Regions from separate parts of the Bifidobacterium sp. MSTE12 genome, predicted to be linked through region 1. Evidence: riboswitches for the same ligand, from Rfam matches in the RefSeq annotation. Region 1 holds a riboswitch; the other holds the start of a gene.
The links. A riboswitch is a leader RNA that binds a small molecule or an ion and turns the genes downstream of it on or off. The one in region 1 is predicted to bind thiamine pyrophosphate.
Positions count from the first base shown of each region.

Region 1 (5,863 bases):
CTGGGCCATCGCCTACAAATACCCGCCGGAAGAGGTCAACACCGATCTGCTCGACATCACCGTGCAGGTCGGCCGAACCGGCCGCGTAACCCCGGTCGCCATCCTGAAGCCCGTATATGTGGCCGGTTCCACCGTGTCACGTACCACGTTGCATAATCCTTTCGAAGTGGAGCGCAAGGGCGTGCTCATTGGCGACACCGTGGTGGTACGCAAGGCCGGTGACGTGATCCCCGAGCTCGTGGGCCCGGTGCTCGAGCGCCGCAAGGGGCGGGAGGAGAGTCTGCACGCGTTCGTCATGCCAACGCACTGCCCGAGCTGCGGTGCCGAACTGGCTCCGGCCAAAAAGGGCGACAAGGACATTCGCTGCCCGAATGTGGAATCATGCCCTGCGCAGTTGACCGAGCGCATCATCAACTTGGCTTCCCGCAAGGCGTTCGATATCGAACATTTGGGCGATCAATCGGCGATCGCGCTGACCAATCCGGAGGAGGACCGCCCCGATTCCGTTGACACGTATGCGCCGGAGATCACTGAAATACTCGTCCAACCCGGCGAAGAGCCCGAACCCTACGAGCCGGTTGCCGGACTGCGGTTGCCGGATGCGCAGACGCCGGTGCTCTCCAGCGAGGCGGGCCTGTTCTCACTGACCGCCGCCGATCTGAAGGATGTGCGCGTATGGCGCGAGGCACCGATCATCGAAATCCATGAAACCGTCGACGTCAATACAGGCAAGACCAAGAAGACGCGCAAGCGTGTGGGAGGATCCGGACTGTGGCATCAGGTGCCTGCATTCTGGACCGCTCCGACCTCGGCCAGGAAACTCTCCGCCAAGAAACTTGCCGAACTGGAGGTGAACGGCGCCGCCGTTTCGGAATACCCAGAGTACAATGTGCCGGCCGACGCCGTAGTGATCCGTGAGGATACCAAGGTGTCGCGCACCGGCGTGACCAGCGTGCAGCCGGTGTACGTTCGCCCTGCTGAGAATACGCGCAAGATGCTCGACGAAATGGAAAAGGCGAGGCACGTGGATTTATGGCGTGTGCTCGTGGCACTGTCGATCCGCCGCCTCGGTCCGCCGACCGCGCGCACCATCGCCACGGCCTTTGGCTCACTCGACGCAATCGAACACGCGAGCGTCGAGGAACTTTCGGCAATCGACGGTATCGGACCGGAAATCGCCGAATCCGTGGTCACATGGTTCACTGCCGCACACGAACCAGGCAACTGGCGTGGCACGGTGTTGGATGCGTGGAAGACCGCCGGCGTGGGTGTGGTGGCCGAAACCAACGATCTGCCGCAGACCTTGGCAGGCAAAACGGTGGTGGTCACCGGGTCATTGGTCGATTTCTCCCGCGACTCCGCCAAAGAAGCCATTATCTCCCATGGCGGAAAGGCGGCCGGCTCGGTCAGCAGGAAAACCGACTGGGTGGTGGTCGGAGAGAACGCCGGATCCAAAGCCGCAAAAGCCGAGGAATTGGGCATTCCCATGCTCAATGAGGACCAGTTCAAACAACTGCTGAGCAGCGGTACGGTGTGATGCAGTTCTCGTGAGCAAAACCTACGAAGCTCTGGCATGCCGCATGCATGACCGCTAGGCTGGTACGCGGCAACAAGGAGGAACCATGACAGACGAGCGCATGATCGAAGCGCAAATCTACGAACGTCTCAGCAAGGTGATCGACCCGGAATTGGGTCGTTCCGTAACCGACTTGGGCATGATCGCTTCCATCGACGCGACGCCGGTCACAGGGGAGGACAACACATACGACGTGACCGTCGCCGTCGAACTCACCGTGGAAGGTTGTCCGCTTTCGCAGACCATCACGAATCAGATCAATGGTGCAGTGGCCTCATATCCGGATGCCACGTTGCAGCCTCATATCGAGGTCGGTTCCATGAGCCATGACAAGCTCACCCAACTGGTGGCTGGTCTCAAGGCGGAACGCAAACAGAACCCGTTCAACAAGCCAGGCATCAAGACCCGTATCTTCGCTATCGCATCGGGCAAAGGAGGCGTCGGCAAATCGTCGGTCACCGCCAACCTTGCCGCGACCTTTGCCGCATTGGGCTACGACACCGCGGCCATCGACGCCGACATCTACGGCTTCTCGCTGCCGCGATTGTTCGGCGTGCATACGCAACCCACCAACCTCAACGGCATGCTTATGCCGGTGACCGCCTGGGGCGTGAAGATGATCTCCATCGGCATGTTCGCCGGAGCCGACCGTGCGATTCTCTGGCGTGGCCCACGCTTGCAGCGTTCACTGGAACAATTCCTGTCGGACGTGTGGTGGGGGGAGCCCGACGTGCTGCTGCTCGACTTGGCGCCAGGCACCGGAGACATGGCGATTTCCGTGGCGCAAGCCCTGCCGAACGCCGAACTCGTGGTAGTCACCACTCCGCAGCCATCCGCCTCCGACATTGCGGTTCGCTCCGGTCTGGTGGCGCTGCAGGTGCCGATGAAGGTGCGGGGCGTGGTCGAAAACATGAGCTATTTCGAGCATAAGGGCGAACGGCTGAAGATCTTCGGAGAAGGCGGAGGCGAACGTGTCTCCCTCCAGCTATCCCAGAATCTGGGATACGAGGTGCCATTGCTCGCACAGTTGCCGCTGGAACCTGAACTGCGCGAGACCGGCGAGGCGGGACGTCCTGCGGTGCTGACCGAAGAAGGCGCATTGCGTACCGACGGTCTCGGCGCGACCTTCAGGCAACTCGCGGAATCGCTGATGCGTGTCCCGCTACGGTAAGGCGGTGGCGAAAATCGTGTGCCTTGTGTAGTATCTGTCACAGACACGGGGGCCGTTAAGGCTGAGAGGAAGCGAACGCGCTTCGACCGTATGAACGTATACCGGGTAATGCCGGCGCACGGACGTCTCTCTTTTCCCGTGCCTTGATGGAATAGAAAGGCACAATTCATGACTGGCATTCAGTCTTCCGCAGTAAAGAAGCACTCCAACAAGTGGCGCGTGGTCGATATCGTCGTGGCGGCCATCATCGCCGTCGCGTCCGGCGTGATCTTCTGGGCTTGGGATATCATCTACGCCGTTCCGATCGGCGCTTTCGACAGTCTGACACCTGGCTTGGGCGGTCTGTTCAACTTCATGTGGCTGTTCGCAGGTCCTCTGGCGGCCATCATCGTGCGCAAGCCTGGCGCCGCGTTCTTCGCGGAGACCGTGGCAGCGCTCATCGAGGCGCTCATGGGTAATCCGTTCGGCATCGGAGGCTCCCTGATCATAGGCATGTTCCAAGGTCTCGGTGCGGAAATCGGCTTCGCCGTGTTCGCCTACAAGAAGTGGAACATTGCCTCCGTCACCCTGGCCGGCGCGCTGACCGGCCTGTTCAACGGCGGCTATGATTGGCTCACCCATTCCGGCTGGACCGTGTTGCAGGGTAGCACGTTCACCATCTGCTGCGTGATTTCCGGCGCGGTGATGGGAGGTGCCTTCATGTGGGTGGTGCAGTTCGCTTTGGCGAAGACCGGCGTGCTTGACCGCTTCGAATCCGGACGTATGCAGGAACTGGTCTGAGCGCCGTCGCGCTCAAGACGGGCGAGGGTTTGCGACGTACATGCCGCGTACGCCGCAAACCCTCTTCATATGGTCGGGGATACCGCGGATTGGAGAACCTATAGATGACGACGGATGAAGTCGGAACCGTGGTCGCAGCCGGTGTGAAGGCGGTTGACTGGGGATGGAGACATGCTTCGCGTAAGGATTTCGCGTTGCGACATGTCGATTTTGAAATCAAGCCGGGGGAGCGCGTACTGCTGCTTGGCGCATCCGGTGCCGGCAAAAGTACGTTGATGGCTGGATTGGCCGGCGTGCTCGGCGGCGATGATGAGGGCGAACAGGAAGGCAGCCTGCTGATCGACGGCATCGATTCACGTACGGCACGCGGCAGGAGCGGCCTGGTGATGCAGGATCCGGACGCCCAGACGATTCTTGAACGTGCAGGTGACGATACCGCTTTCGGCTGCGAGAATCTCGGCCTCGGACGAGACACCATCTGGAAGCGGGTGCGTGAGGCCCTTGACATCGTGGGCCTGGACTACATGCGCACGGATCATTCCACACGTCGGCTGTCCGGCGGCCAGCGTCAGCGGTTGGCATTGGCTGGCGTGCTTGCCATGCATCCCGGACTGCTGTTGCTCGACGAACCGACTGCGAACCTGGATCCGGAAGGCGTGCAGGAGGTGCATGACGCGGTCAGACAGGTGCTTGAGCGCGGCCATGAGACGATGGTGGTGGTGGAGCACCATATCGATGTGTGGCTTGACCTTGTGGACCGTGTGATCGTACTGGGCAGGCCGAATGATGATTCGTATGAGGGCGGCGTCATTGCGGATGGCTCGCCTGCAGAGGTGTTCAACGCCATGGGCGATGTCCTCGCCGAAGGCGGGGCGTGGGTGCCGGGACGTGACATCGCAAGCTATGCTCCGACTCAAACCGGGCATGATCGTGATGTGGTGCTGTATACCGATGATTTGAGTTTCGGTCGCAGCTTTCCTTTGGGAAAGCACATCGATGTGCGTTTCCATGCGGGGGAGGTCACCGCGCTTACCGGCAGGAACGGCGTGGGCAAGTCCACCTTGGCCCTGACCTTGGCCGGTCTGCTCAAGCCGATTGCCGGCCATGTGCGCGTGGCTGATTCCATGATGCCCGCGCATCGTGAGAATGATCCGTTCACATGGAAAAGCCGCGATCTGCTTGGGCGTATTGGCATGGTGTTCCAGGAGCCGGAGCATCAGTTCGTGGCATCCAGCGTACGGGATGAAGTGGCGATCGGGCCGAAATCCATGGGCAAATCCGATGAGGAGGCCTATGCCATCGCCGACGAGATGCTGGAACGCATGAATCTCAAACGGTTCGCACCGGCCAATCCGTTCACGTTGTCGGGGGGTGAGAAGAGGCGGCTTTCGGTGGCGTCCATGCTGGCGGCGGCGCCGAAGGTGATCATCATGGACGAACCGACGTTCGGACAGGATTTCACCACATGGATGGAAATGGTACGTCTTATCGCCGGTGCGCGTGACGCGGGTTCCGCGGTCATCATGGTCACGCATGACGAGCCCTTGGTCAAAGCGTTGGATGCGCGCCGCATCGTGGTAAGTGAGGAGGGACGATGATGGAAACCATTGGCGTTGTGGCCCATGAGGAACGTCATGATGAGCCGCAGGCGACGTCGCCGTCATGGTTCATCGCGAAACTGAATCCGGTCAGTCGTTTCATCGGAGCCATTCTGCTATGCGTGCCGATGTTCCTATCATTGGACGTCGTCTCCGCCTCTGCGGCACTGCTGATCGACCTCATGCTGCTGTGGATCGGTGGCGTGAATCCATTGACGGTACTGCGGAAAACCTGGATGGTATGGATTGCCGCGGTAGGAAGTTTCGTTTCCGTGACCCTGTATGGCACCGCTTCCGGGGCGACGCTGTTCACATTCGGTCTTATGGCGGTGTCGGAAGGCTCGTTGTATGCGGGTGCTGCGACGTTCCTGCGTGTCGCCGCCATCGCGGTGCCCGGCGTGATTTTCGCGCTTGGGCTCGATCCGACCGATCTGGCGGATGGTCTGGTGCAGATTCTGCATTTGCCGTCGAGATTCGTGTACGGCGGTCTGGCCGGCATGCGCATGGTTACATTGTTGCAGGATGACTGGCGTGCGTTGGGTCTGTCCCGCCGTTCGCGAGGTCTGGGCGACGGAAGCGCCATCAGACGCGTGTTCCTGCAGGCCTTTAGCCTGCTGGTCGTGTCGATTCGTCGCGGAACCAAGCTTGCCACCGCCATGGAGGCACGTGGATTCGGCGGCGACGTTCCGCGCAGTCAGGCGCGTACGTCGCGCTTGCATGGGGTCGACTGGCTGTTCT
Region 1 covers NZ_AZYA01000034.1:155,673-161,535, forward strand. The annotation lists gene ligA (NAD-dependent DNA ligase LigA) at 1-1,537, shown strand, start outside; gene HMPREF1494_RS07265 (Mrp/NBP35 family ATP-binding protein) at 1,623-2,747, shown strand; TPP riboswitch at 2,783-2,888, shown strand; gene HMPREF1494_RS07270 (ECF transporter S component) at 2,916-3,527, shown strand; gene HMPREF1494_RS07275 (ABC transporter ATP-binding protein) at 3,632-5,125, shown strand; gene HMPREF1494_RS07280 (energy-coupling factor transporter transmembrane component T family protein) at 5,122-5,863, shown strand, end outside.

Region 2 (5,863 bases), on a different contig from region 1:
TACCGGTGGCAATGTGCTGGTCATGAATGCTCCTTTGTTATCTTGTGATTCCCATGGATGAAGCTGTCGTGAAAGGGCCTGGGGATGGTCGGGGAGACCGTTTGCTCTGGCTCATTGCGCGTCGGCCACGAGCTTTTCCTGCGCCTCGGCATTGCCGAACTTCCTGCGGATGTTCTGCGAGATGGCCATCGAACAGAACTTCGGACCGCACATCGAGCAGAAGTGCGCCATCTTCGCCGGTTCGGCGGGCAGGGTGTCGTCATGGAAGGCGATGGCCGTGTCCGGATCGTAGCTCAGATTGAACTGGTCGAGCCAACGGAATTCGAAGCGCGCCTTGCTCATCGCGTTATCGCGGTCGATGGCATGCGGGTGGTGTTTGGCGATGTCGGCTGCATGGCAGGCGATCTTATAGGCGATTACGCCCTGTTTGACATCATCCTTGTTCGGCAGGCCGAGGTGCTCCTTCGGCGTCACATAGCACAGCATGGCGGTGCCGTAGCGGGCGATCTCCACACCGCCGATTGCCGAGGTGATGTGGTCGTAGCCGGGGGCGGTGTCGGTCGTGAGCGGGCCCAACGTATAGAACGGGGCATCCTTGCAGATCGCCTTCTCCATTTCGATGTTCATGCGTACGGTGTCGAACGGAATGTGTCCCGGGCCTTCGATCATCACCTGCACGTCATGCTCCCATGCTCGCTGGGTGAGCTCGCCCAAGGTCATGAGCTCCGCGAACTGCGCCGCGTCGTTGGCATCCGCCAATGAGCCGGGCCGCAGGCCGTCGCCCAGAGAGAACGCCACGTCGTACTTGGCGAAGATCTCGCACAGCTCATCGAAATGCGTATACAGGAAGCTTTCCTGATGATGTTGCAGACACCATTCGGCCATGATCGATCCGCCCCGCGAGACGATGCCCGTCATGCGGTTGGCGGTCATCGGCACGAACCGCAACAGCACGCCGGCGTGGATGGTCATGTAGTCCACGCCCTGCTCGCACTGTTCGATCACGGTGTCGCGGAACAGCTCCCAGCTGAGTTTGGAGGCGTCGTCCTCCACCTTTTCAAGCGCTTGGTACATCGGGACCGTGCCGATCGGCACGGGGGAGTTCCTGAGGATCCATTCGCGGGTGGTGTGGATGTCGTTGCCGGTGGAAAGATCCATCACGGTGTCGGCTCCCCACTTGGTGGCCCATGTGAGTTTCTCCACCTCCTCGTCGATGGAGGAGGTCACTGCGGAATTGCCCATGTTGGCGTTGAGCTTGGTAAGGAATCTCGAGCCGATGATCATCGGCTCGGCCTCGGGATGGTTGATGTTGCACGGCATGACCGCGCGACCTGCGGCCAGTTCGGAACGTACCAGCTCCACGTCGCAGTGCTCGCGTTCGGCAACATAACGCATCTCCGGTGTGATGATGTCGTGACGCGCATACCACATCTGGGTGATCGGATGGTCCTTCGCCTTAAGCGGCTTATGCTGGCGGCCACGCCATTCCTTGGATGCCTTGCCGCGTTTGATGGCGCGTTTGCCGTCATCCTCGAGATTGCGCCGACGGCCCTCGTACTCCTCGACGTCCCCGCGATCGCGGATCCAGTCGAGACGTAGCGGCGCCAGTCCTTCCTTCGGGTCGCACTTGGGACCTTCGGTGTTGTAATCCTTGAACGGCGCGTTCGGGCCTACGCCCGGAGTGTCGGACAACTTGATTTCGGTATATGGCACTTCAAGGTCGTAGGAGCCGAATCGGTTTTCGAAATGCACTGGCGTGGTTTTGCGGACATGCGCCTTGTCGCGCTGCTTGGAGCCGCGGGCGGCGATGTCTACGCGCTGCTGCTTGGCCAGTTTGGAAGAGGCCTTCGCTTCCTTGGCGTTCGTGAACTTCCCGTTGTTGCTCTCCGTCATCTGCGTATCGGTGGTCGTTGCCGTATCCGCCGACTGCACTCGCGGCGCGAAGCCATGCTTCGTTTCCCCGCGTACGGCCTTCCAACGGGTCACCATCTCACGGGTGGCCGCCTCCGGATCGTCCGCACCGGCGATCGCCGACACCACGAACCAGCCGGCCGCCTTCGAACGGGCCAGCATCTCCATGTCATCGGCCGTGACGCCGCCGCCGACCACGACCGGAAAATCGCTCGCCGTGCAGATGGTGTTGATCTGATCCTCGTCGAGCGTATTCCCGGAACCGTCATTGCCGCCTACGGAAGCCTCCGGCTTGGTGGTGGAGACATGCAGCGGTCCGGCGCCGATATAGTCGATGCAGCCATTCGGCAGCTCGTTGATAAGCCTCACCAAGCTTTCGGTCTCGGCGGACAGGCCCACGATGGCTTCCTCGCCAAGCAGCGCGCGGGCTTCACGCGGTTCCATGTCGGTCTGCCCGATATGCACGCCGTCGACCTTGATGCCCTTGTTACGGGCCTGCCAGACCACATCCACACGGTCGTCGATCACGAAGGCCACGGCATCGGACTTGCCGTTGTCTTCGATGATCTGCGCGATGTCCTGTGCCATGAGCGTCAGATCCTTGGCGTCCGTATTCTTGGCACGCAGCTGGATGAAGGTTGCGCCCCCACGCAACGCGTCATCGACCACGTCCGTGATGGGACGGCCCTTGCAGTCCTGCGGGCCGACCACGAAGTACGCGCTCATGTCGAAACAGTCGCGCATCGACGCGTATGGATAATCATTCATTGTTGGTTCCCCCTTGTTTGTGGTAAGTAATCCAGAAGTCTTGTGATGATGTGATGTCAGAACTACCGGTCTGTGCCGCCGTACGTACACGATTTTGCTGTCATCGCACGTTGTCATGCATGATGGCCGGGCATCGAAGGAACGATGCATGCGTGACGTGCGGTGGAATCGTCAGTCCTCGATGATTTCGGAAGCGGCCACCTGCTCGGCGGTCACATTCCACAGGGCATCGAGCAGTGCGACCTGGAAGGATCCCGGTCCATTGGATTCCTGCTCGGCGATTTCGGATGCGCGATTGTAGAGCAACGATGCGGAAATGGCTGCGACCAGCGGTTCGGAGACCGCCAGATACGTTGCGGTCACGCCGCCCAACGAGCAGCCGGCGCCGGTGATCTTCGTCATCATCGCGCTGCCGCCGGGCAGTCGGAAGGTATGCTCGCCGTCGGTCACCAGATCGACGGCGCCGGATACGGCGACGGCACCCTTGCCTGAAGGCGAGTGCTTCGCCAGGTGACGCGCCATGCGCTGGGCGGCCTCGATCGCGGCGTCCACCTCGTCGACGGCCTCCACGCCTGCCGGACGGGTGCCGGAAGTAACGGAGTCGGACGTGGCGAGTCCCCACATCGCGTCGAGTGCGATGATTTCACTGGCGTTGCCGCGCACGATGGTCGGCGGATACATGCGGAAGGATTCGAGAATCGCGGTGCGCGTCTTGCCGATGCCGGCGGCAACCGGGTCAAGCACCCAGGTCTTGCCGTTCTTGTGCAGCTCGTAGGCGATCTGAGGCAGCGCTTCCTTGTAGAACGGCAGGAGCGTGCCCACATTGATGTAGTTCGGTCCTGCGATTTCGGCGGTGTCGACGATGTCATCCGGCAGGAAGCTCATGGCCGCGGTGCCGCCCGCCGCAAGCTGGGCATTGGCTACGAGGTTGATGGTGACGAAATTGGTAAACGACTGCGCCAGCGGCGTTTGCTCACGTACATCGTTGACGGCCTGCGCGATCCGTTCGCGCAGTGCATCTCCGCATAGTGTATCGATAGAGGTGCTATATGAGGTATCGATATATGAGTTGTCACTCATGACGCTGCTCCCTACGTTGGTCCTAACCAACAGGTTCAAAGGGTCAGGCTTGCCGCCTTTCTCAGCTTTCGACCATTCGCCGAAAAGCTCCCCTGCATGTACAAAGTGCTTTTAACCTATACGAGGGTGTTGACAGTGTTGTGCCGCTTCTTCCATCACGACACCCCCGAGGCGGTCGACCGCTTCGTCGGCTACGTCAAAGCGCGTGCGGGCCGCGAGTGAATCGCGGTGAGCATGCTGCGAAAACAAGGCATTCGGGTCAACCGAAATCCTTGCCATTGACCATATGATTGAAGGCATCGCCAACATATGGTTTCATGCGTGTGACGTATGGTCGGGGGAGATCATTCTGCGGTACGGATTCCAGTTAGACAGCCCCGTCTGCTGTCAGTGCATGCCGGTAGGCTGTGCGCTTGTAAAAAGACCCCAAACCGTTCAAACCAGAAGGTGCATTGTGGCTGTATCCAAACTCGATGAAGTCGTATCCCTCGCGAAGCGTCGCGGCTTTGTGTTCCCCGCCGGTGAAATCTACGGCGGAACCCGTTCCGCATGGGATTACGGTCCGCTTGGCGTCGCGCTGAAGGACAATATCAAGCGCGAATGGTGGCGTTCCATGGTCGTCACCCGAGGTGACGTGGTGGGCGTCGACACGTCCATCATCCTCCCGCCGGCCGTGTGGGTGGCTTCCGGCCACGTGTCCGTGTTCAACGACCCGCTGATCGAATGCCTCAACTGCCACAAGCGCCATCGTGCCGACAAGCTTGAGGAGTCCTATGCCGAAAAGCATGGCGACAAGCTGCCGGAGAACGGCCTGAAGGACATCGTGTGCCCGGACTGCGGCACCCGCGGCAACTGGACCGAACCGCGTGACTTCAACATGATGCTGCGCACCCATCTCGGCCCGGTCGAGGACGAGAACTCGCTGCACTACCTGCGTCCGGAAACCGCGCAGGGCATCTTCGTGGACTTCAAGAACGTGATGACTTCCTCGCGTTCCAAGCCGCCGTTCGGCATCGCCAACATGGGCAAGTCCTTCCGTAACGAGATCACCCCGGGCAATTTCATCTTCCGCACCCGTGAGTTCGAGCAGATGGAAATGGAGTTCTTCGTGGCTCCGGGCACTGATGAGGAATGGCACCAGTACTGGATCGATGCCCGCACCCAGTGGTACATCGACCTTGGCGTCAAGCCGGAGAACCTGCGTCACTACGAACATCCGAAGGAGAAGCTGGCCCACTATTCGAAGCGCACCGTCGACATCGAATACAAGTTCGGCTTCCAAGGCTCCGATTGGGGCGAGCTCGAAGGCGTGGCCAACCGTACCGACTTCGATCTGTCCGCCCATGCCAAGCATTCCGGTGAGGATCTGAGCTACTTCAACCAGGCTACCGGCGAGAAGTATGTGCCGTACGTCATCGAGCCGGCCGCCGGCCTGACCCGTTCCCTCATGGCCTTCCTCGTGGACGCCTACGATGTCGACGAGGCGCCGAACACCAAGGGCGGCGTCGACAAGCGCACCGTGCTCCGTCTTGACCCGCGTCTGGCCCCGGTCAAGGCCGCCGTACTGCCGTTGAGCAAGAAGCCGGAATTGCAGTCCGTGGCCCAGAACCTGGCCGCTGACCTGCGTCAGCACGACTGGATGATCGACTACGACGAGGCCGGTGCCATCGGCCGTCGTTACCGCCGTGAGGACGAGATCGGCACCCCGCTATGCGTGACCGTCGACTTCGACACCCTCGACGATCAGGCCGTCACCATTCGTGAACGTGACACCATGCAGCAGGAGCGTGTGGCCCTCGACAAGGTGGCTGATTACGTGGCCGCCCGCATCGGCGAGAAGCACGTCCGTTACCCGCAGGTGCCGGTCGAGATGGGCGGCGAGGCATGGCCCGAGTCCGTCAAGATCGCCGAAGCCGGTGGTCTGTACTAAAGCATTCGTATGCCCGATAGCATTGTGACAGCCTACGAGGAATCCGACGTGCTCGATCCGCGTACCGACGCGGCACGGCCGTCGGTTCCTCCCGTTATCAGACCCGTCGATCTGGGGCCCGTGCATGTCGCCACTCCGGTCGTGCTTTCGCCGATGGCGGGAGTCACCAACTGG
Region 2 covers NZ_AZYA01000037.1:86,591-92,453, reverse strand. The annotation lists gene thiD (bifunctional hydroxymethylpyrimidine kinase/phosphomethylpyrimidine kinase) at 1-24, opposite strand, end outside; gene thiC (phosphomethylpyrimidine synthase ThiC) at 112-2,679, opposite strand; gene HMPREF1494_RS09130 (hydroxyethylthiazole kinase) at 2,851-3,759, opposite strand; TPP riboswitch at 3,751-3,863, opposite strand; partial or broken gene HMPREF1494_RS11920 (aldo/keto reductase) at 3,907-3,981, shown strand; gene HMPREF1494_RS09120 (glycine--tRNA ligase) at 4,214-5,689, shown strand; gene dusB (tRNA dihydrouridine synthase DusB) at 5,699-5,863, shown strand, end outside.
Region 2: linked by a shared signal. The riboswitch ahead of HMPREF1494_RS09130 (hydroxyethylthiazole kinase) and the one ahead of HMPREF1494_RS07270 (ECF transporter S component) in region 1 are both predicted to bind thiamine pyrophosphate.